Linked DNA regions of Gloeocapsopsis sp. IPPAS B-1203. The main gene of each other region encodes a partner of the protein of the gene in region 2 in a complex. Links are inferred from orthologs where the notes say so. Each region holds a gene or a part of one and is shown on either strand. Other genes may lie near its edges. The genes, in order: uvrA and mfd.

Region 1 (16,239 bases), on a different replicon or contig from region 2:
ATGAATATTTTCAATTAAAATTACTTTAGCTGCGTGAATTCTTTCAATATCATCTTTTTTTAGCACAATTGATTTCTCTGTAGATTTTTCATACTGTGCCAACTGCTCTAATTTAAGGGCAATTAATTCTAAACATTTGCCTTCTAAATATATGTGTTTAGTTATTCCCTGAAAAGGACAATTTATAATTTGCTCTAATGGTAGATGCATTTCTGGATTGACTACATTGTTTTCATAAAAATTTTGTTCGCTGCTTCCTTCTAATAAAAACGTTAAACTGTTCGGTATTTTTTCTGTTTGATTAGAAATAAAACTGTTGATTAAGTCTTGGCTATCTAAATGAATATCTACTTTCAATTGTCGCTTTCTAGCACTAACAGTAATACATTCTTTTGCATCTGTTTGATTTTGGTTAATCCAGTCAAAAAAACTTAGTTTTCCATTTTTTCCCAAGTATGAACCCGATAGGTTAAATCCAAATTCTATAATTCGCTCTTGCTCTAATTGGCTACTATCACATTCAACACATAAATCATCATAAAATTCTTCATCAACAATCAGTAGTTTTATACCTCGTAACTTAATATTACGACGATATCCTCTTCCGAAGTTCTGCGGGCAGTAATTAATAAAATCCGTATTATCAGATGCTTCTGGATAATAAGTGTTGTGGTTAACCTGCTGCCAATTTTGTTTGTACTCAGCTTGAGAAATTATATTGACCATAACTAGGAATTATTACCATTAAATATTGCTAGGTTAGCATAGCGATCGCCCTCTGGAAAACTGTAGATTAGTAATACACAGTAGCTTCTAAGTTTTTTTTACTTGTACCAATGCTTGCAATAATTGTTGCATTTGATTGATAAACACTTCGGCAGCGATTGATCCGCGAATACGTGTAATTTGATAATCAATAAAGTACATTTTTTGATTCTGGAACGCCCAAAGCGATCGCCAAATGGCATTCTCTATCGTGTTTTCTCCTGAAGGCAATACTAAAATCATATCGGTATCAATCTGAGGTAAGAATTCCACCGAAAAGATACCGCTACTGCGTTCTTCAAGATTAACAACATGAAAATCAAAGTCTGCAAGTAAGCTACAGACAAAATTGTTGCGATCAAATAAGAACGAACTAGAAATTTCGTTAGCAAAGCCTAAAACGAGGTTTTTTGCTGTGCGATCGCAGGTGCTAATTGTGCTTTGATTTGCGCAAGTCGCTGGTTGTGATTGAGGAGAGTTTGCTATGCTTGCGCCTCACGTCCTAATTGACCGATTTGCAAAATAACTTGTTGCCAGCGATCGCCTAAATTAACAGGTTGACTTGTGACGCGCTTGCCTAAATACGGAATTTGTTCACTGGGGCAATTGAATATGGGATTACTGAGAACCTATCCCACTAACTTTGTAAACTAGATGTAGAATGTGGCAAGGAAAAGGAAAGCATCAAAACACACTTTCAGACCTTTCTATTAAACAACGAGTCTTCTGTCTCTCACCTCTGCTTTAGCTTTTCTTTAGAAACAGGCTCTAAAGCGGTTGCTCTTGGATCGTGAAGTGCCCAGTTATGAGCTTAAGAGAGTTGAGAAAAGTCCTTAATAAATGCCTCCGGCACGCTACGCGAACAAAACGTGCTAAGGCACCTTTCTTCGCTAACAAAACTTAAAACTAACCCCTCTTCCACTGCTTGCTCTTAGTATTTTCCTTGTAAAGATTTGTGACTAAGATGGTAGAGTATATATACTAGTTGTAATTAAGCTTAGTTAAAATAAGCAGAAAAAAGGATTTTACTCATGCCCTATACCACAGAAGAAGGCGGTCGTCTCAATAACTTTGCCAAAGAACCAAAGATGTATGCAGCAGAACCTCCAAATAAAACACAGCAGCGTAATTTTGTGATTTGGGGAGTAGTAGCTGCTGTCTTAGTTAGTGGAGTCATTTTTGTCGCCTTCTCGGTATCCAGCCTTAGCTAAGAACTAATGCTTGCAATCGCGTAGTTTTCAACCAGGTTCCTGAAGTAGTGGACATCTGGTTTTTTATTGCTGATTACTATTTTGCAGAAATACGCATAGAATTGGCTCAAAACTCCAAATCAATCAGGATTTACAGCAGAAAATAGCGCAGAATAATCTGCATCAGAAAATCCTTGACTAAGGGTAGCTGCGATGATTTGTTGCACTCCGGCGACACCACTAGTGTTCAAGCCAGAGGCTTCTGCTTCGGCAATAAATAAATTGATGTCTTTGAGTAAGTGTTTCGTGGGAAAATTGGGATTATCGTAATTACGCTCGACCATTCTTGACAATTTTTTGTCGAAGGTAGGCGCATAAAGCGCACTGTCGCGAAGAATCTGCATAAATAATTCCACGTCGATTCCTTGACGTAGAATGAGTCCTAAACTTTGAGCAAACGCTGTTGTCAGTGATGCAATGAGTTGATTCAAGGCAAGTTTAACCGCAGCAGCTGTACCAACTTCACCAATATGCAGTGGTTCGGAACCAAAGTTTTGCAATAATGGCAACCAACGCTGAAATTGTTCTGGGGTTGCGCCTACCATGACGATTAATTTACCTGCGGTTGCTTCGGGAATACTCCCTAAAACAGGTGCTTCTAAGTATTCACCTTTATTTGCAATCACTTCATCGCGAATTGCTTTGCTATCGGTAGGGGAAATTGTTCCCATTTGAATGATTGTTTTTCCGGCTAACTCTTGGGAATCTGAAAAAAGTACGCTACGAATCGCGATCGCATCTGTCAGCATTAAAATGATACATTCTGCTGCTTGAGTGACTGCTTGAGGATGTGTTGCAATTTCTGCACCAACTTCTTTGAGTGGTGTTAACTTTTCCGCAGTACGGTTGTAGGCAATAAGTTCGAGATTAGCATTTAATAGTCTTTGTGCCATGGGTAGTCCCATGAGTCCAGTACCGAGAAATCCTACTTTCATTAGTTTAATTTTTTTTGTTTACAAACCACACAGACGCAGAGAGTGAAGAAAGAGATTAGCGCCAGTAGGGGCGTCCTTTCCAGAATACGCCGATAATAATGCCGATTAAACTTGCTTGGTTTAAGTTAAATAGGACTGCTGGAAGTGGTAGAAGTGATTTAAGAAATAGTATTACTGCTAAACACAAAACTAATGCCCATAAAGAACCTGTGTTGATTGAGACTAAGCGATAAAAGCGTTCAAGTAAATAAACTCCTAATGCACCAAGCCCTACAGCGATCGCCAAAGAGATGATAATTCCCAGTGGCGGGGCGTATACCAGCATGAGTAAACGTTGAAATACATCTGATTGAATGTATCCCAGAGTCAGGAGAAAGTCTAAAACGATCACAATCACAGCAACTAGTAGCGAAACTTGCAGCAGCGATCGCCAAGGTAAAAACTTTAAACTACGCAGAGGATCGCGCATATGACATGAGATGCTGTAATCATGACCTGATTTTATCAAACAGTGTCTACGTTGCTAGAAACTCGCGTATATATTGATTAACTAGTTGCGGTTTTTCTTGCTGTACCCAATGGCTACAATTGGGAATGTATTTGATTTGCAAGTTTCTAACGTACTTATCTGTACCGTAGGTAAGTTCTTTGCCAAGTGCAGTATCACTTTCTCCCCAAATGAGTAATGTCGGAACCTCTAAAACATCCCAATTGTGATTAAGTAATCCTTGTTGCCAAACGTTACGGTAGTAATTGAGTGCTGCTGTTAAAGCACCACGTTTGCTGGCTGCATCTTTATAGGCGTCTATATCTGCTTGAGTAAAGGCGCTTTTATCGACTGCCATACCTTTGAAAGCTGTCTCAATTGCTTGATAGTCTGAGGCTTGGAGTAGCATTTCTGGTAGTCCAGGTAGCTGAAAGAAAAACATATAAGAACTACGCATCAGTTGTTGTGGTGTACGTAATCCTTCGGCAAATTTGGCAGGATGAGGTATGTTCATCACAATCAGACGTTCTACCATTTCGGGGTAGGAATGGGCAAAACTCCAAGCGATCGCACCTCCCCAATCATGTCCAACTAAAATGCACTTTTCGTATCCAAGTCCGGTAATCACACCTTTAACATCTTGAAGAAATTCGCGCATCACATACGCTGACTGCTGTTTCGGTTTGTCGCTGTCGTTGTAACCGCGCAAGTCGAGCGCAACAACTTTATAATCTTTAGCAAACTCTGGTATTTGATGCCGCCATGAGTACCAAAATTCCGGAAACCCATGCAACATTAGCATTAAAGAACCATTGCCTTGAGTGACGTAGTGGAGTTTAATGCCGTTAGCGTTGATGTATTCGTGTTGCCAAGTTTCGATGACAGACATAGTGTTAAGCAAAACAATGATGTGCTGTTTAGTCTAGAGTAATCAACTCTAAAGGCGATAACAAACTTCTATAGGTACTTGCGTTAATTACAAGCACAGATCAAATCAGTTAATCTAAGTGTATATTGTTAAAAATAATACACTCATAAATTAAAATATATGACACAACAGCTAACACAACACACTTCATTATGGATTGAGCGATTAGCGCGATTTGGTCTTGCTGCTAAGGGTGTCGTTTACGGTATTGTAGGATTGCTAGCCGCGCAAGCCGCATTTGGTACTGGAGGAAGAACGACAGATACTGAAGGTGCTTTGCAAACAATCATCAACCAGCCGTTTGGTCAACTTTTACTCGCGGTTGTGGCAATTGGTTTAATGGGATACGTATTGTGGCGGTTTGTCCAAGCTATCAAAGATCCAGAAAACAAAGGCAGTGATGCGAAAGGGATTTTACAGCGAATTGGTTATGCGACAACTGGTGTCATTTATGCAGGTTTAGCGTTGAGTGCGGTTAAATTAATTCTAGGTTCTGGTGGTAGTAGCAGCGATTCAACGCAAGATTGGACTGCACGTTTACTCGCGCAGCCTTTTGGACAATGGCTAGTCGGAACTGGTGGTGCGTTTGTGATTGGTATGGGTTTTTATCAATTTTATCGAGCATTTACGGCTAAATTTCGTAAAAAACTCGATTTACACGAATTAAGCGATACCGAACAAATGTGGATTATCACGATCGCTCGATTTGGTTTGTTCGCGCGTGGTGTAGTATTTTGTGTCATCGGCTTTTTCTTAATTCAAGCCGCACGTCAATCGGATGCTAGTGAAGTGCGAGGCTTGGGTGAAGCGTTACAAGCACTTGCACAACAACCTTATGGTTCCTGGATTTTGGGTATTGTTGCCCTCGGTTTAGTTGCTTACGGTATTAATATGATTGTTCAGGCGCGTTATCGTCGGATTATGGCAACTTGAAGAATAATGGCAATTCGAGGTATTTGGATAACTAATACTGATAGTCAGGTGCTGCATTCGCGGCAAAATATTGCTGAAGCAATGGCATTTTTGGCACAGACAGGATTTAATGTTGTGTTTCCCGATGTTTGGAATAAAGGATTTACGCTTTACCCTAGCCCAATTATGCGATCGCTGTTTGATGTAGAAATCGACCCACGGTATCAAGGTAGAGATCCCCTGGCGGAAATTATTGTCGAGGCGCGGCGAGTTGGAATCAAAGTGATTCCGTGGTTTGAATATGGTTTTGCTAGTTCCTATAATTCTAATGGCGGGATGATTCTAGCAAAGAAACCAGAATGGGCGGCGCGGGATATTAACGGTAATTTACTTAAAAAGAATGGCTTTGAGTGGATGAATGCACTTGACCCTCAGGTGCAAGAGTTTATGTTAAATTTGGTGCTGGAAGTCGTCAGAAACTACGATGTTGACGGCATTCAAGGCGACGATCGCTTACCTGCATTACCTTGTGAAGGTGGTTATGATGCAAGTACTGTAGAGCGTTATCGTCAAACTTTTAATTGTCATCCGCCGCAGAATTCAAAAGATCCTCAATGGCTACAGTGGCGGGCTAATATTTTAACAAACTTTTTAGCACGTCTTTACCAAAAAGTCAAGGCTATTAATTCTAATTTGATAGTATCGTTGTCTCCTAACATCTATGACTGGGGACTCAAAGAATACCTCCAAGACTCTAAAACTTGGTTAGAACGTGGTTTAGTTGACATCATCCATCCCCAAATTTATCGCCGCGACTTTGCAAGTTACAAACAAGTTGTCGATCGCGTCACGCAGCAGTTGAATCACGAACAGTTAGCAAAACTGTCACCAGGAATTTTAATTAAGCTGGGTTCTTATCGCATAAGTGCAGAATATTTGCGACAGGCGATCGCCTACAATCGCAGTCGTGGTATTTCAGGGGAAGTTTTCTTCTTTTACGAAGGGCTACGCGAAAATAATGACGCTTTAGGAAAAGTATTGCAATCGCTTCCGTATAATAATTACAGCGAACAACCTGGATCAAATTTAAGAGGAATTCAAAGTCTATTTCGGTTCCTCCAAAATCGTTTTTGAAACGTAATGAATGTAGAATATCAATCGCAAATCACCAAAGTCATTGCCATACTCAAACAAGATTTACCTACTCTTTTTGAGCAAGATATCTCTTACGACATTTATACTCAAGATATCTACTTTCAAGATCCCGTTAATAAATTCAAAGGTAAATTAAACTACCGAATTATCTTTTGGACTTTACGATTTCACAGTCAGCTATTTTTTACTGAGATCCACTTCGATCTGCATGACGTATATCAAGCACAAGCAGATACTATTATTGCTAATTGGACAGTACGAGGTACATTGCGCGTACCCTGGAAAGCATACATACTCTTCAATGGTTACTCAACCTACAAACTTACTGAAGAGGGTTTAATATACGAACACGTAGATTGCTGGGATCGCAAACCCAGCGAAATTTTACGGCAGTTTTTTCAAAAAGGCAAAAGCCAAGTGAGAGAATAGTCGTTAACTATTTGCCTTGGCTCAAGCGAATGTGTTCCATAATCTGCTGCTTGCGCTGATCTGAATAAATCGGAGTTTTGATAAACTCGCCTTTGCTGCGAGCAATGTGTTCCATAATACGCTTTTGACGGTCAGTCATTTCAGCCATAGTGCTTTAATTTGGTAGTTTAGTGTAGATAACTATTTACATTAGTTAATATTAGCGCATTTTTATAAGAAAATGATGTGATTAAACAAACCTTACTAGACACAGAGAACACAGAGGAAAGAGCTAAAGAGAGATATTTCATAAATATCTGAGTTTATGTAGAGAACTGTTAATTAGTGACTCCGGCTTGTTGTAATGCTTGTGTTAACATTTCTGTGAGATTTAAAGTTTCAGCCCACTGAGTTAAATAATTGATATCAAGTTTATCAGCTTGAATCTTTAATACTCCTAAAACATCACGCCATTGTCTATCTGAAACTCCGCCACCCATACGATACCAAATGATTTGTAAAATAATATCTTCTGCAGAAGGTAGCCAAGCTTATCTTTCAGGATTTTGAGTAATAATTAACTGCTGACGCCGTTGCATTTCAGATTTAGCTAAGGGGTGATTCGATAATAAAAAAATGTCTGCTTTTTGCATACTTTCTAGATGAATTACATTAAATGAAGACTGGCATTCAATTGCTTCTGTCACCATTCCTTCATCAATAAAAAAATCCTTACCCATTGCTACCAACAAAGGCGACACATGAGCAAGCTGTTTTTTCCAAACAGGCATATTCCGAAAAGCCCGCATTAAAAACTTATCAACTTCAGGATGAGTATCCCTTGATTGCGGTTGATATCCAGCACGAAAAACTCCCATATATATTTTCTCTGCGCCTCTGCGGTTTTTCTCTTCACTTTGGTGGATGCTGCTGCAAAACCTGCTTAATATATTGCCCCGTATGAGATCGTGAATTTTCTGCTACCGCCTCCGGCGTACCTACAGCAACCAACTCCCCTCCTTTATCACCACCTTCTGGACCCAAATCAATAATCCAATCGCTGCAACGAATCACATCTAAATTGTGTTCAATTACTAAAATTGAATTGCCTTTGTCAACCAAACGTTGCAAAACATCTAATAATTTATGCACGTCATAAAACGATAAACCTGTTGTCGGTTCATCAATTAAATACAAAGTTTTTCCTGTGGCGCGGCGCGACAACTCAGTTGCTAATTTCACTCGTTGTGCTTCACCACCAGATAAGGTTGTTGCAGGTTGCCCAAGTTTGATATATCCCAAACCAACATCGACTAATGTTTGCAATCGTGTAAAAGCTTTAGGAATATTTTGGAAAACTTCTAAGCTTTCCTCCACTGTCATATCAAGAACATCAGCAATCGATTTTTCTTTATATTTAACTTGCAATGTTTCGCGGTTATATCGCGCACCTTTACATACTTCACATTGCACATAAACATCAGGAAGAAAGTTCATTTCAATGACATTGACACCTTGTCCGCCACAAGCCTCACAGCGTCCGCCTTTGACGTTAAATGAAAATTGTCCTGGCTTATAACCGCGTGCTTTTGCTTCAATTGTTTGACTAAAAACGTCGCGAATCGCATCAAAAACACCTGTATAAGTAGCAGGGTTAGAACGCGGTGTCCGTCCAATGGGAGATTGATCGATAACGATCGCCTTATCAACTGCGTCCAATCCCTCCACCGTCTCTATATGTTGTGGAAATGGAACTTTACGTGTTAAGTGATGCTGTAAAGCAGGATAAAGCAGTTCGTTAATCAGTGTCGATTTACCGGAACCAGAAACCCCAGTTACGCAGACAAGTTTACCAAGGGGAATCTCAACATCGATATTTCTTAAGTTATTGCGGTAGGCGTTTTTCATCACCAGCGATCGCCCGTTACCTTCGCGTCGTTGTGCGGGTGTTGCGATCGCCTGTCGTCCTGATAAATATGCACCTGTTAGTGAATCTGGGGCTGCGAGTAATGCTTGCAAGTCCCCTTGGGCAATAATACTACCACCATGAATTCCCGCACCAGGACCAATATCAACAACATGATCCGCCGCACGGATTGTTTCTTCATCGTGTTCGACAACAATTAAGGTATTACCCAAATCGCGCAATCGAGTTAAAGTTCGTAGCAAGCGCCCGTTGTCACGTTGATGCAAGCCAATACTCGGTTCATCTAAAACATAGAGTACGCCTGTAAGTCCTGAACCGATCTGAGTCGCTAAGCGAATGCGTTGCGCCTCTCCTCCTGAAAGTGTCATCGCTGGACGATCTAATGTCAGGTAATCTAACCCTACATCCAAAAGAAACTGCAAGCGGGCTTTAACTTCACGCAATACCAAATCAGCAATTTGCATTTGGCGATCGCTCAATTCTAAATTATGAATGCGCTGCTGACAATCGCGAATCGAAACTCCGGTAAGGTCGAGAATGCGGTATTGTCCTAAACGAACTGCGATCGCTTCTGGCTTCAAACGCTGTCCTTGACAGACTTCACACGGTTGGTAAACTAAATACTGTTCAAGTTTTTGTTTAATCAGTTCTGAAGCATCATTATATTGCCGCTGTAAAATTGGGATAGCACCTGTGTAACGGCGATAGTCATTGCGATCGTGATTCCAGATCGGTTGTTCTGCGCCGTGTAAAATAACGTGTTGTTGTTCAGGGGTTAAGTTTTTCCACAGAGTTTTCAGTTCAAAATTAAAAGCTTGCCCGACACTATAAAGTAAAGAAAGATAGTAAGAATTGTCTTTTTCTGACCAAGGTGCGATCGCGGCATATACAGGTTGTGCGGGATCGGGAACGACTAATTCTGGTGAGAATGTCCGTAAGCTACCTAATCCATGACAATGGGGACACGCACCGTAAGGCGAATTAAAAGAAAATAACCGTGGTGAGAGTTCTTCCATCACTGCGCCATGTTCAGGACAGGCAAAGTTTTCGGAAAAGACAATTTCTTTTTCTAGAGGTGATGTCACATACGCTGTAGATTCCTCTGCGGCTTTTATCTGCGTTGCAGTAGGATGCATAATGACATTAGTATCTGCCTCGGAGCGATCGAGAATCTCAATAACGGCAATTCCCTCAGAACGTCTCAAACAAGTTGTCAGCGAATCAGTCAGACGTTCTGCAATCCCTGTTTTTTTAACTAATCGGTCAATAACAACTTCAATATTGTGCGTTTGATTTTTATCGAGTTCAATCGAGTCACTGAGTTCGCGGACTTCCCCATTAATCCGCACGCGGGCAAAACCTTCGGAAGCAAGGCTAGATAATAGTTTACGATGTGTCCCTTTTTTTCCACGCACTACAGGGGCGAGAATCTGAAAGCGGGTGCGATCGGGTAATTCCATAATGCGATCGCACATCTCATCAATTGTCTGCGGTGCAATTGAGCGATCGCAAATTGGACAATGCGGTTTACCAGCACGTCCGAACAATAACCGCAAGTAATCGTAAATTTCTGTTACAGTACCAACTGTAGAACGCGGATTGTGGGAAGTTGATTTTTGATCGATAGAAATCGCTGGACTTAAGCCTTCGATCGCTTCAACATCAGGCTTATCAAGTTGTCCTAAAAATTGGCGTGCGTAAGCACTGAGAGATTCTACATAACGCCGCTGTCCTTCAGCAAAAATTGTATCAAACGCCAAAGAAGATTTACCGGAACCGGATACACCAGTGAACACGATCAAGCGATCGCGGGGTAACTCTAAATCAAGATTTTTGAGATTATGCTGTCTAGCCCCACGGATACGGATCGTATTCTGACTAGCGCGGTTAACACCAAGGAGACGATGCCCATTTGCATCCAGCGTGTCTAAGGTTTCAGCAGGGTGAGACATGAGGCAGAGGAAAAACCATTGCTTAATGATTTTAGCGTTGCCTTCTAGTTAGCGGTTAATGAGATGTTATTTTCAGCTTCTCTCTTCATGCAGCAAGCTTGTTTTATATACGATATGGGTTAATTTGTCTATGCCTTGTTACAAATGAAAGAATTAACAGCAATAGAATTGTCTATACAGAGTCCTGAATAAGACTACTAACAGGCAGATATAGTGTAAAGCAGCTACCACGTCCTATTTCTGAAGTGACTGTAATATCTCCACCATGTAGTCGTGCTAATCTGCGTGAAAGCGCCAAGCCTAAGCCAGTACCTTCGTATTTACGATTTAAGCCACTATCAAGTTGCTGAAAAGGTTGAAATAAATTTGGTAAATCTTCGGCTGTAATCCCTATTCCGGTATCAATAACAGAGAACGTAATAAAATCTGAAGTTTTACTGACTTTAAGTGACACACTTCCTGCTTGAGTAAACTTGACTGCGTTATTCATAAGATTGAAAAGAATTTGTTTGAGGCGACGTTTGTCTGCTGTGCAAGTTGTCGCTTCTGGTTGAATAATTAATGATAATTGCAATTTCCTTCTTTGGGCTTTTTCCTGAACGAGAGACAAACACTCTTGAGAAACTTCTTCAACAGATAGCATTTCAAGTGTGAGATCTTCTTTTCCTGCTTCAATTTTTGATAAATCTAAAAGATCGTTAATTAACTCTAATAAATGTTCTCCAGAAGAATAAATTAATGAGACATATTGTTGCTGTTTTTCATTCAGTTGTCCAAAAATTTGTTTGAGTAGGAGGTTAGAAAAACCGATAATTCCTGTTAGGGGAGTACGCAGTTCATGGCTCATGTTAGCAAGAAAGTCAGTTTTTGCGCGATCAGCAGCTTCTGAGAGGAGTTTCTCCTGCTCTAACTCTTGCGTGCGTTCTTTAACTAATTGTTCTAGGCGTTCGTAACTTTGGGCATTGTAAAGTGCGATCGCTGCTTGATTTGCAATACGTTGTAGAAGTTGAATTTCCTCTGGGGTAAATGTCCGGCGAGTTGTAGTTGTTTGCAGCGATAATCCGCCAAAAAACTGATCCCGAATAAAAATTGGCACTCGCAACTCAGAACGAAGTTGTGCTGTTTGAACAAAGTGTTTTCGTTTAGAATCAACATTAATTTCTGCAAAATTAGGGACATGAAAAACTCGATAGTAAGAAGCATAATGAGTTGGATTCAGTAATTCAATATACTCAGATATTGGTACTTGCCAATTTAAAACAGAAACAACTTGTACATTTGTCCGCCACTCTTTGATAACACGAATGTGAGTTGTATTAACTGCAAAAATAATAACGCGATCGACAGCAAAACCTTCACCTGTTAGGTTAACAATTTCTTGTAAAATATGCTCAGGGTCGAGGCTAGAATTAAGTGATTGACTAATATAATTGAGGAGGTGTTCGCGCGATGCTTGTTGTTGTACTTGGTTAAAAAGTTGTGCTTGTTGAAGAGCGATCGCTACTTGTGTTGCTAACTTCTCAATCAAATCAATTTCACTCAGTTGCCATTGTCGCGATCGCGAACATTGATGTACTGCTAATAATCCCCAGGCATAGTCACCTTGTAAAATAGGGACAACCAAGCGAGCTTTGACGTGCAATCGTTGCAGTAATGTGGCAAATTTAGGATCAATGTTTGCTTGAGCAAGATTATTAATTTGTTGAACACAGCCACGCTGACATTCTGCCTGAGTTTCTTGAAACCAAGTGCCGCGAATTTGAATCTCAGGATCTAAAGGCCAATTAGCATCTACAGACGCTGCGACAATTTTGCCATTACGATTATCCTCGAAACGAAAGATCATGACGCGATCTGCGTACAGAAATTGCCGAACTTCTGCAACAGTTGTGCTGAGAATTTCATCTAAGTTGAGTGATTGGCGAATTCGAGTCGCAATAGCACTGAGTAGGCGATCGCATTCGGCTTGTTGCTGAAATTGAATTTCAACTTGCTTGCGTGCAGTCACATTGCGGATAATTCCCTCAAGCGCAATTAACGCTCCATCATCGTAGATTGTCACATTGCTTTGTTCTGTCCAAACGATGGCTCCATCTTGGCGAATCCAGCGCAGAATGAGTGGTTGAGGCATTTCTCCATCAAGCGATCGCAGCCATAACGGTTGATCGCCTGGATGAACAATTTGTGAAATCAACAACGGATTGTTGTAACATTCTTGCGGCGTATAACCTGTCACTCTAGTAACGGCAGGACTAATGTAATCAAAGCCTGGAGTTGGAGTAAAGCGATAGCGGTAAATAATATCTTGAGCATTATCAGCAAGTCGGCGAAATCGTTCTTCACTTTCTTGCAAAGCAATTTCAGCTTGGCGCTTTTGATCGCGGAGCATTTTTTGGTCAACAGCTTGTTTAATCGCCTCGCCTAACCGAACCAAACGATCTTTGAGTAAGTAATCAGCTGCCCCTTGCTTCATACACTCGACAGCAACTTCTTCGCTAACACTGCCTGTGACAACAATCAATGGAATATCTAATCCTTGTTGCTGCAATATCTGTAAAGCTTGTAGCGCGCTAAATTGCGGCATTCCATAATCTGAGATGATCGCATCCCATGTCTGACTTAAGCAGATGAGATAATCTCCTGCAGTTTCTACGCGCTGCCATTGCGGTTCAATGCCACAAGAACGAAGTTCGTACAGCATGAGTTCCGCGTCGCTCAGTGAGTCCTCTACAATCAAAATCCGCAATAAAGTGGACATAATTTTTTAAGATACCGGAGGTTGATTCAGCAGCCGCCAATACAAACCTAACTGTCGTACAGCCTCCGTGAACTGCTCAAAGTCCACTGGTTTTACGATGTAGCTATTGACTCCTAACTGATAACTTTCAACGATGTCGCGCTCTTCGCTTGAAGATGTGAGAACGACGACAGGAATAACGCGAGTGCGGGGGTCAGATTTAATTTTCTGGAGAACTTCTAATCCATCAACTTTTGGCAGTTTAAGATCGAGAAGAATGACCCGAGGACCATTATCCATTGAGCGGTGTGCATAGCTGCCAGTACAAAATATAAAATCGAGGGCTTCTGCACCATCTCGCACGACCTCGATATGATTTGTGAGGTGACTACTTTTAAGTGAATGAAGTGTCAGTTCTGCATCACACGGATTATCTTCAACCAGCAAAATTTCAACGGCACTATCTCTCATCAATATCGCCTCACAAAGTAAAGTAGAAAGTTGCACCGCGATCAACTTCTGCTGCTGCCCAAACACGCCCCCCATGACGGTGAATAATACGCTGTACAATAGCTAAGCCTACGCCTGTTCCTTCGTATTCTTCTGCACGATGCAGCCGCTGAAAGACACCAAAAAGTTTATGGGCATATTGCATATCAAAACCGACACCATTGTCTTTGACAAAATAAACATGCTGTCCGGAAGGAATTGACGATGCATCACTTTCTTGCAGACAACCAACAGTGATGTGCGCAACATCATTTTTGTGCGTATACTTGAAAGCATTCGATAATAAATTTACCCAGACTTGTTTAAGTAAAGCAGGATCGGCTTCACACACAGGCAACTGTTCAATCGTCATTTTGACTTGTCGGTTTTGTTGTTCGGCTAAATCTTTTAGTACTTGATGCACGATCGCACTCGGTTCAATGCGTTGTTTTTTTAAAGGCGCGCGACTCAGCCGTGAAAATGTCAGTAGATCGTCAATTAAGCATCCCATTTGCTGCGCATTAGCTTGTACCAATTGCAAGTAGCGTTGCGCATCGGCAGTTAATTGCGGCGTACAATCTTTTAAAAGAATCCGCGAAAAGCCATTGATGGCGCGTAATGGTGCGCGTAAATCGTGCGATACCGAATAGGAAAAGGCTTCTAGTTCTTTGTTGGCTGTTTCGAGTTCCGCCGCCCGATTTTGCAAGTCGGCGTTTAAATGAATGATTTCAGCTTCGGCGCGTTTGCGTTCAGCAAGTTCAGTTTGCGCTTGTTGATAAAGTTCAGATTGTTGGATGGCGATCGCCACTTGGGTTGCCAGTTGCTGGAGAAGATTAATTTCAAGCGGTTGCCATTGGCGTGGTTCTGAACAATGATTGGCAACTAGTAATCCCCACAGTTGTTCTTCTTTTAAAATGGAGACAACTAAGTTTGCTCGCACCTGTAACTGTGCAAGTAAATCTGCATGACAAGGATTTAATCCTGCTGTGTAAATATCCTCTACAACTTGAATTCTTCCTTGTCGATATAACTCGCGATTAGCAGGATGACTAAAAAAAGTGTCTTTAATGTTTTTTCCTGCAATTGCAGCCCATTCGGGTGCTACAGATTCAACCACAACAATGCCACTCCAGTCAGCTTCAAAGCGATAAATAAACACGCGCTCCACTTGGAGAAACTGCCGGACTTCGGCTACTGTCGTGTTTAAAATTGTTGCCAAATTCAACGACTGACGGATGCGTCGTGTAATCTCAGCAACTAATAGCTCGCGTTCAGTTTGCTGTAGCTGGAATTTTGCTGCTTGTATGCGTTCGGTAATATCGCGGTAGGTTGTGACAATGCCTGCAACTGCTGGATCGTGCAACAGATTATTGACAATTACTTCAAAATCTCGTACTTGTTCATGTGCAGTGCGCAATCGAAATTCAGCGGAGATATTGACATTTGGATAATTTTTTGCTTTTTTGAGCAGATCTTCGGCGATCGCCTGATCTTCCTGCAGGACAAAATCAAAGGTATGATACCACGCATCAGGTTCGTAGCCCAAGATCCGTTTAATCGAGGCGCTGGTGTAATTGACTGTACCATCCGCAGCGATCACTGCAATGATATCAGAGGCATTTTGCACCAAAGAACGAAAGCGTTCTTCACTTTGACGTAATGCCTCGGCGCGCGCAGTCTCTGCACTGAGTCGCTGATCGAAAGTAGAAGACACAAGTGCAAGCATCAACACAACTAATGTCGCTATTGCAATTGCAATCCCAAGTAACGTGTTGTCGATAACTTGCGCTGTGTTCTCAATTGTCAGTTGTTGATTGTACTTAAAGCTGACTGCCGCCATTGCGGTGTAGTGCATTCCGGCGATCGCAAAACCCATCACAATCGCACCACCAACTTGCCATCTACCTTGAGCTGTGATAGCTTTTTGCAGACGAAATGCCAGCTGCAGTGCTACTAAAGAAGCCCCAATCGCGATCGCAAGCGACAAGGCAACTAACTTGGGATCGTATTCTGGAGTTGCTTCTAGACGCATTGCTGTCATACCCGTGTAGTGCATTGCGGCAATACTCAATCCCATAACGCCACCACCAGCAATCAGCTGAAGTAAGCCAAACTCACGACTAACAACAAATAAAGCAACACCAGAGGCAATGACAGCAACTGCCATCGAGAGCAACACAAGCGGCAGGTCATACGTAATAGCAATTGGAAGATTATACGCAAGCATCGCGATGAAGTGCATCGCCCAGATGCCTACTCCCATGGCGATCGCTCCCCCACTTAACCAGAGTTTC
Region 2 (4,184 bases):
AACAATACGCTGTCTGCATTGTAGCATCGACACAGAAGGCATTTTTCAGTTGAAAGCGTATCATAAATTTACTAAGACTTGCTATCAATAACCGCAATTCACCGATGAGAAGTCAAGAAGGTTTGGTAATGGGTCGGTGACAGGGAATGGAGAAATAAATAGTCTTTCCGATTACCAGTTACCAATGACCAATTCCCAATTCATGTCAGTACAGGTTCGGGCAGTGCGCCTTGCATTTTACTTAAATAGTCAATCAGGTTTTCGAGTTGTTGATGAGCGCTGAGGACACCTAAACCGCGTACAGTAACTTTACCAGGGGAATAGACAAAACGCGATCGCAAGTGTTCGGGTAAGTTGGCTGCAAGTAGATTCCACGCGGGTTCTTCCATTGGAGTTTCTAAAATTATGTGTTGCTTTCCTTCAGGTTTAATGCGGCTGAATCCCAAAGATTTAGCAACTTGTTTGAGTTCCATCACCCGCAACAGTTGATTGGCACCACTCGGAATCGTACCGTAGCGATCGCTCCACTCTGCTGCTATTTGTGTTAATTCTTCTTTCGTTTTTGCCGCAGCGACGGCGCGATAGGCACTCATTTTTTGATCCATATCGAGAATATAGTCGGTGGGAATAAATGCGGTGAGGTTGAGGTCGATTTGCGTATCATCAACACTGGGAATTTCTTGTCCGCGAATCTCGCGAATTGCTTCTTCGAGCATTTCCATGTATAAATCAAAACCAATTGCATCCATTTGACCCGATTGCTCTGCACCGAGTAAATTACCCACACCGCGAATTTCCATATCGCGCATCGCCAGTTGATAACCTGAACCGAGTTGCGTAAATTCTTGAATTGCGCGTAAACGTTGCCGTGCTGCATCCGATAAGGCGCGTTGCTTCGGGTAAAATAACCAGGCATGGGCTTGTATCCCCGCACGACCGACACGACCGCGTAGCTGGTAAAGTTGCGACAATCCAAAACGGTGTGCATCTTCAATTAAAATTGTGTTGACTCTGGGAATATCTAATCCCGATTCAATAATTGTGGTACAAACTAAAATATCTGCTTCGCCGTTGCTAAACGTGAGCATCGTTGATTCAAGTTCGCCTTCATCCATTTGCCCGTGAGCGATCGCAATTCTGCCTCCTGGAATCATTTCCCGTAATTTTGTCGCCGTTTCTTCGATACCATCCACACGCGGAACAACATAAAACACCTGTCCGCCGCGATCGAGTTCTTGGCGAATTGCACTGCGTACCGAGTCTGAATCATACGGTGCTAAATGCGTTTTAATTGGACGACGCGTTGGGGGTGGTGTTGTAATCAAACTCATCTCGCGAATTCCTGACAGCGACATATATAAAGTGCGTGGAATCGGAGTTGCACTCAGCGTTAAAACGTCAACTTGCGTTTTGAGTGACTTAATTTTCTCTTTTTGATTGACGCCAAAGCGCTGTTCTTCGTCTACTACTAATAAACCTAAATCGCGGAAGTTTACACCTTTACCGAGTAGCTGATGCGTACCCACAACAACATCTAATTCTCCTGTAGTGAGGCGGCGTTGAATATCGCGGCGTTCTTCAGCAGTGCGGAAGCGATTGAGTAAACCCACTTGAATTGGGTAGGGGGCAAAACGTTCTTTGAGCGTGTGGTAATGCTGCTGTGTGAGAATCGTCGTCGGTGCAAGTAGGGCGACTTGTTTACCCGCAGTGACAGCTTTAAAAATGGCGCGGATCGCCACTTCAGTTTTCCCAAAACCGACATCACCACAAACCAAACGATCCATCGGGCGATCGCTTTGCATATCGCGTTTAACGTCTTGTACCGCTTTTAGCTGATCTGTTGTCGGTTGGTACGGAAACGAATCTTCAAGTTCTTCTTGCCAAGGTTGATCGGGGGGATATGCTAAGCCTTGTTGTTGCGATCGCGCGGCGTATAATTTCAGCAAGTCAACAGCAAGTTTCTTAATTGCCTTGCGAACGCGATTTTTAGTATTCGCCCACGCTTTCCCCGTCATTTTGTTTAATTGTGGGGGTGACTCAGTTGTACTGCGAAATCGCGATAACGATCCGAGTTGATCGGCGGCGACGCGCAATAAACCATCAGCATATTGAATAACAATATATTCGCGGGTTTCTTTATTGAGAGTTAAGCTTTCGAGTTTGAGAAACTTTCCAACACCATGATTGCGATGGACAACATAATCGCCAGGGCGTAGCTTATTTAAATCAACTTGCTTCGATGTAGCTTGACGGCGCTTGCGAACATAACTTGGTGTTGCTAAAGTATGCTGACCGAAAAACTCGCGATCTGTCACGAGTGCGAGTCGGAACGTTGGTAAAATAAAGCCTTCGAGTTCGGCTAAACCCGAATACTTCAAAGCGACCGGCGTGTGCGATATTTGCAGCTTATCAATTGCTTGAAAGTCGCGCGGATTGGGAATAAACTGTGCAGGACAATCGTGTTCTTGTAATAGCGAAACAGATCTAGAAGGCTGCGCTGAAACTAACCATACCGAAAAACCGCGATCGCGTTCAGTGCGAATTGTCTCAGCAATCTTGGCAAATTGATGCGGTGTTACGGGTACAGGACGACTAGCGAGATTGATGGCTGTAGGTGCGGAATTTTCTTCTACGACAAGTTCTGAGAGATGGAGTTGGCGAAAGTTGCTGGCGGTTGCTAGGGATTCCTCAAAAGCACGATGAATGCGCGGTAAATGACTGAGTGCAGCGTGCTGTTCCTCTGCGTTTTCTACCCAACGATCGCTATGCGCTTGACTTTGTTCAATTTCGTCAATGGCAATGAGTGTATTTTCAGGCAAATAATCAAGTAAAGATGCAGGTTTATCAAAGGCTAAACCTAAGAAGCGACGGCTACCTTCTAAAGTGTGATTTGTCTCAAATTGTTCTTGTTCTTCTGGTGATAAGTAGGTATTGACTTGTTGCTTCTTGTCAGCTAAGGCGGAAATGATAATCGGTGCAAAAGTTGTCGGAGTGAGTACCAGTGAATCGATTTTATCTAAAGCACTGCCATTAGAACTACGCGATCGCTGTGTAGCTGGGTCAAATTCGCGAATTTGTTCAATTTCATCCCCGAACCACTCTAAACGCACGGGTAACTCGGAAGCCACCGGAAACACATCGACAATATCTCCGCGCCGACTCCATTGTCCTTCAGTTTCTACGAGCGGTACTCGTTCGTAGCCTAACTGTGCTAGTTTGTCACCAAAATCATCTAGATCTAACTCCATCCCCTGCGTCACGCTCAAACAATACGGCTGAAACGCTTCCAAGGGTGGTAAATGTGGTTGCAACGCCGCCTGAGTCGCGACAATTGCCATTGGTGATTGTTCTTGCCCATTACCTGTTACCGATGACCCATTACCTCTAATTAAATCTGCTAAAACTTGCATTTGTCCCCACGTCATTTCCGTTTCAGGGTCAAATGGTTCGTAGGGAGAAGCTTCAGAAGTCGGATAAAAATGTGTTGTTTGCCAGCCCATTGCTTCAAGCTGTGCTGTCCAGCGTCCGGCGTCTTCGAGGGTGGAACACACAACCAAAAGATGCGATTGCGCCTCTTGTGCCAAAGCTGAAGCCACCAATCCTTTAGGAAGGCGAGGAATGCCGTTTAAACGACAGACGCGCTGTCGCTCAAGTTTAGCTAAAATTTCTGTTGTGAGCGGCGATCGCCCCAAAGCACGAACAATGGAAAAAAATGCCATAGCTTCCGCTGTCTTATTGATGTCTTCTGCTTAACACAATGCGCTGAACATACGTTCTTTGACTATTTTAGAGTCCCTGACGCGATGGTATTTTATGAGCAAGGGTTGGATTTCCCTACTCTATACTGTTTTGTTTTCGATGTTGCTACGGCTAAGCAGAGGAGCCGCTTTTTTCGTGCGGGGATTTCCCCATTGAGGAGCGGATTCGTTGCGGAGGTTCCCGCGCCCTGTAGAACTCCGCGTGAGCCACTGCGCCCTTGGGGGTGTCCCCCGTTGTAGCAAGTGGCGTCAAACTGGCTTGAGCAGGGGGGCTTCAGGTGCAGAGGAGATTTAAGATTTAATAGCTATGATCAATTGCAATCATTTTTAAAATTGGTATAACAAGACCAATCTTGAGTCAACTCAGAATGTTGATCAGTTTTCTCTTCCCACGACTTGACAACTCAGACATAATAATGACATTTA

What was found.
Region 1: the proteins of mfd (region 2) and uvrA are in contact, whole or in part, in a crystal structure (PDB 4DFC), measured with the Escherichia coli proteins. The link is inferred for Gloeocapsopsis sp. IPPAS B-1203 from one-to-one orthologs.

The regions. Positions count from the first base shown.
Region 1 is NZ_PEIG01000002.1:483,347-499,585, forward strand. What follows is about bases 7,553-11,060. They hold uvrA (excinuclease ABC subunit UvrA), read right to left. Parts: upstream 10,720-11,060; coding sequence 7,753-10,719; downstream 7,553-7,752. Other genes in these bases: CSQ79_RS27450 (hypothetical protein), read right to left, coding at 7,553-7,718; CSQ79_RS05735 (GAF domain-containing protein), read right to left, coding at 10,892-11,060. Also shown: CSQ79_RS05680 (helix-turn-helix transcriptional regulator), read right to left, coding at 1-726; CSQ79_RS05685 (TroA family protein), read right to left, coding at 814-1,038; photosystem II assembly protein Psb34, read left to right, coding at 1,797-1,976; CSQ79_RS05695 (NAD(P)-dependent oxidoreductase), read right to left, coding at 2,096-2,950; CSQ79_RS05700 (peptide chain release factor 1), read right to left, coding at 3,006-3,419; CSQ79_RS05705 (alpha/beta fold hydrolase), read right to left, coding at 3,466-4,326; CSQ79_RS05710 (DUF1206 domain-containing protein), read left to right, coding at 4,486-5,298; CSQ79_RS05715 (glycoside hydrolase family 10-like protein), read left to right, coding at 5,305-6,411; CSQ79_RS05720 (C6orf136 family protein), read left to right, coding at 6,418-6,861; CSQ79_RS27440 (hypothetical protein), read right to left, coding at 6,869-7,009; CSQ79_RS27445 (hypothetical protein), read right to left, coding at 7,179-7,340; more of CSQ79_RS27450, read right to left, coding at 7,392-7,552; more of CSQ79_RS05735, read right to left, coding at 11,061-13,477; CSQ79_RS05740 (response regulator), read right to left, coding at 13,484-13,927; CSQ79_RS05745 (MHYT domain-containing protein), read right to left, coding at 13,938-16,239. UniProt on the Escherichia coli protein: The UvrABC repair system catalyzes the recognition and processing of DNA lesions. UvrA is an ATPase and a DNA-binding protein. A damage recognition complex composed of 2 UvrA and 2 UvrB subunits scans DNA for abnormalities.
Region 2 is NZ_PEIG01000015.1:83,064-87,247, forward strand. The notes cover bases 1-4,074. They hold mfd (transcription-repair coupling factor), read right to left. Parts: upstream 3,720-4,074; coding sequence 201-3,719; downstream 1-200. UniProt on the Escherichia coli protein: Couples transcription and DNA repair by recognizing RNA polymerase (RNAP) stalled at DNA lesions. Mediates ATP-dependent release of RNAP and its truncated transcript from the DNA, and recruitment of nucleotide excision repair machinery to the damaged site.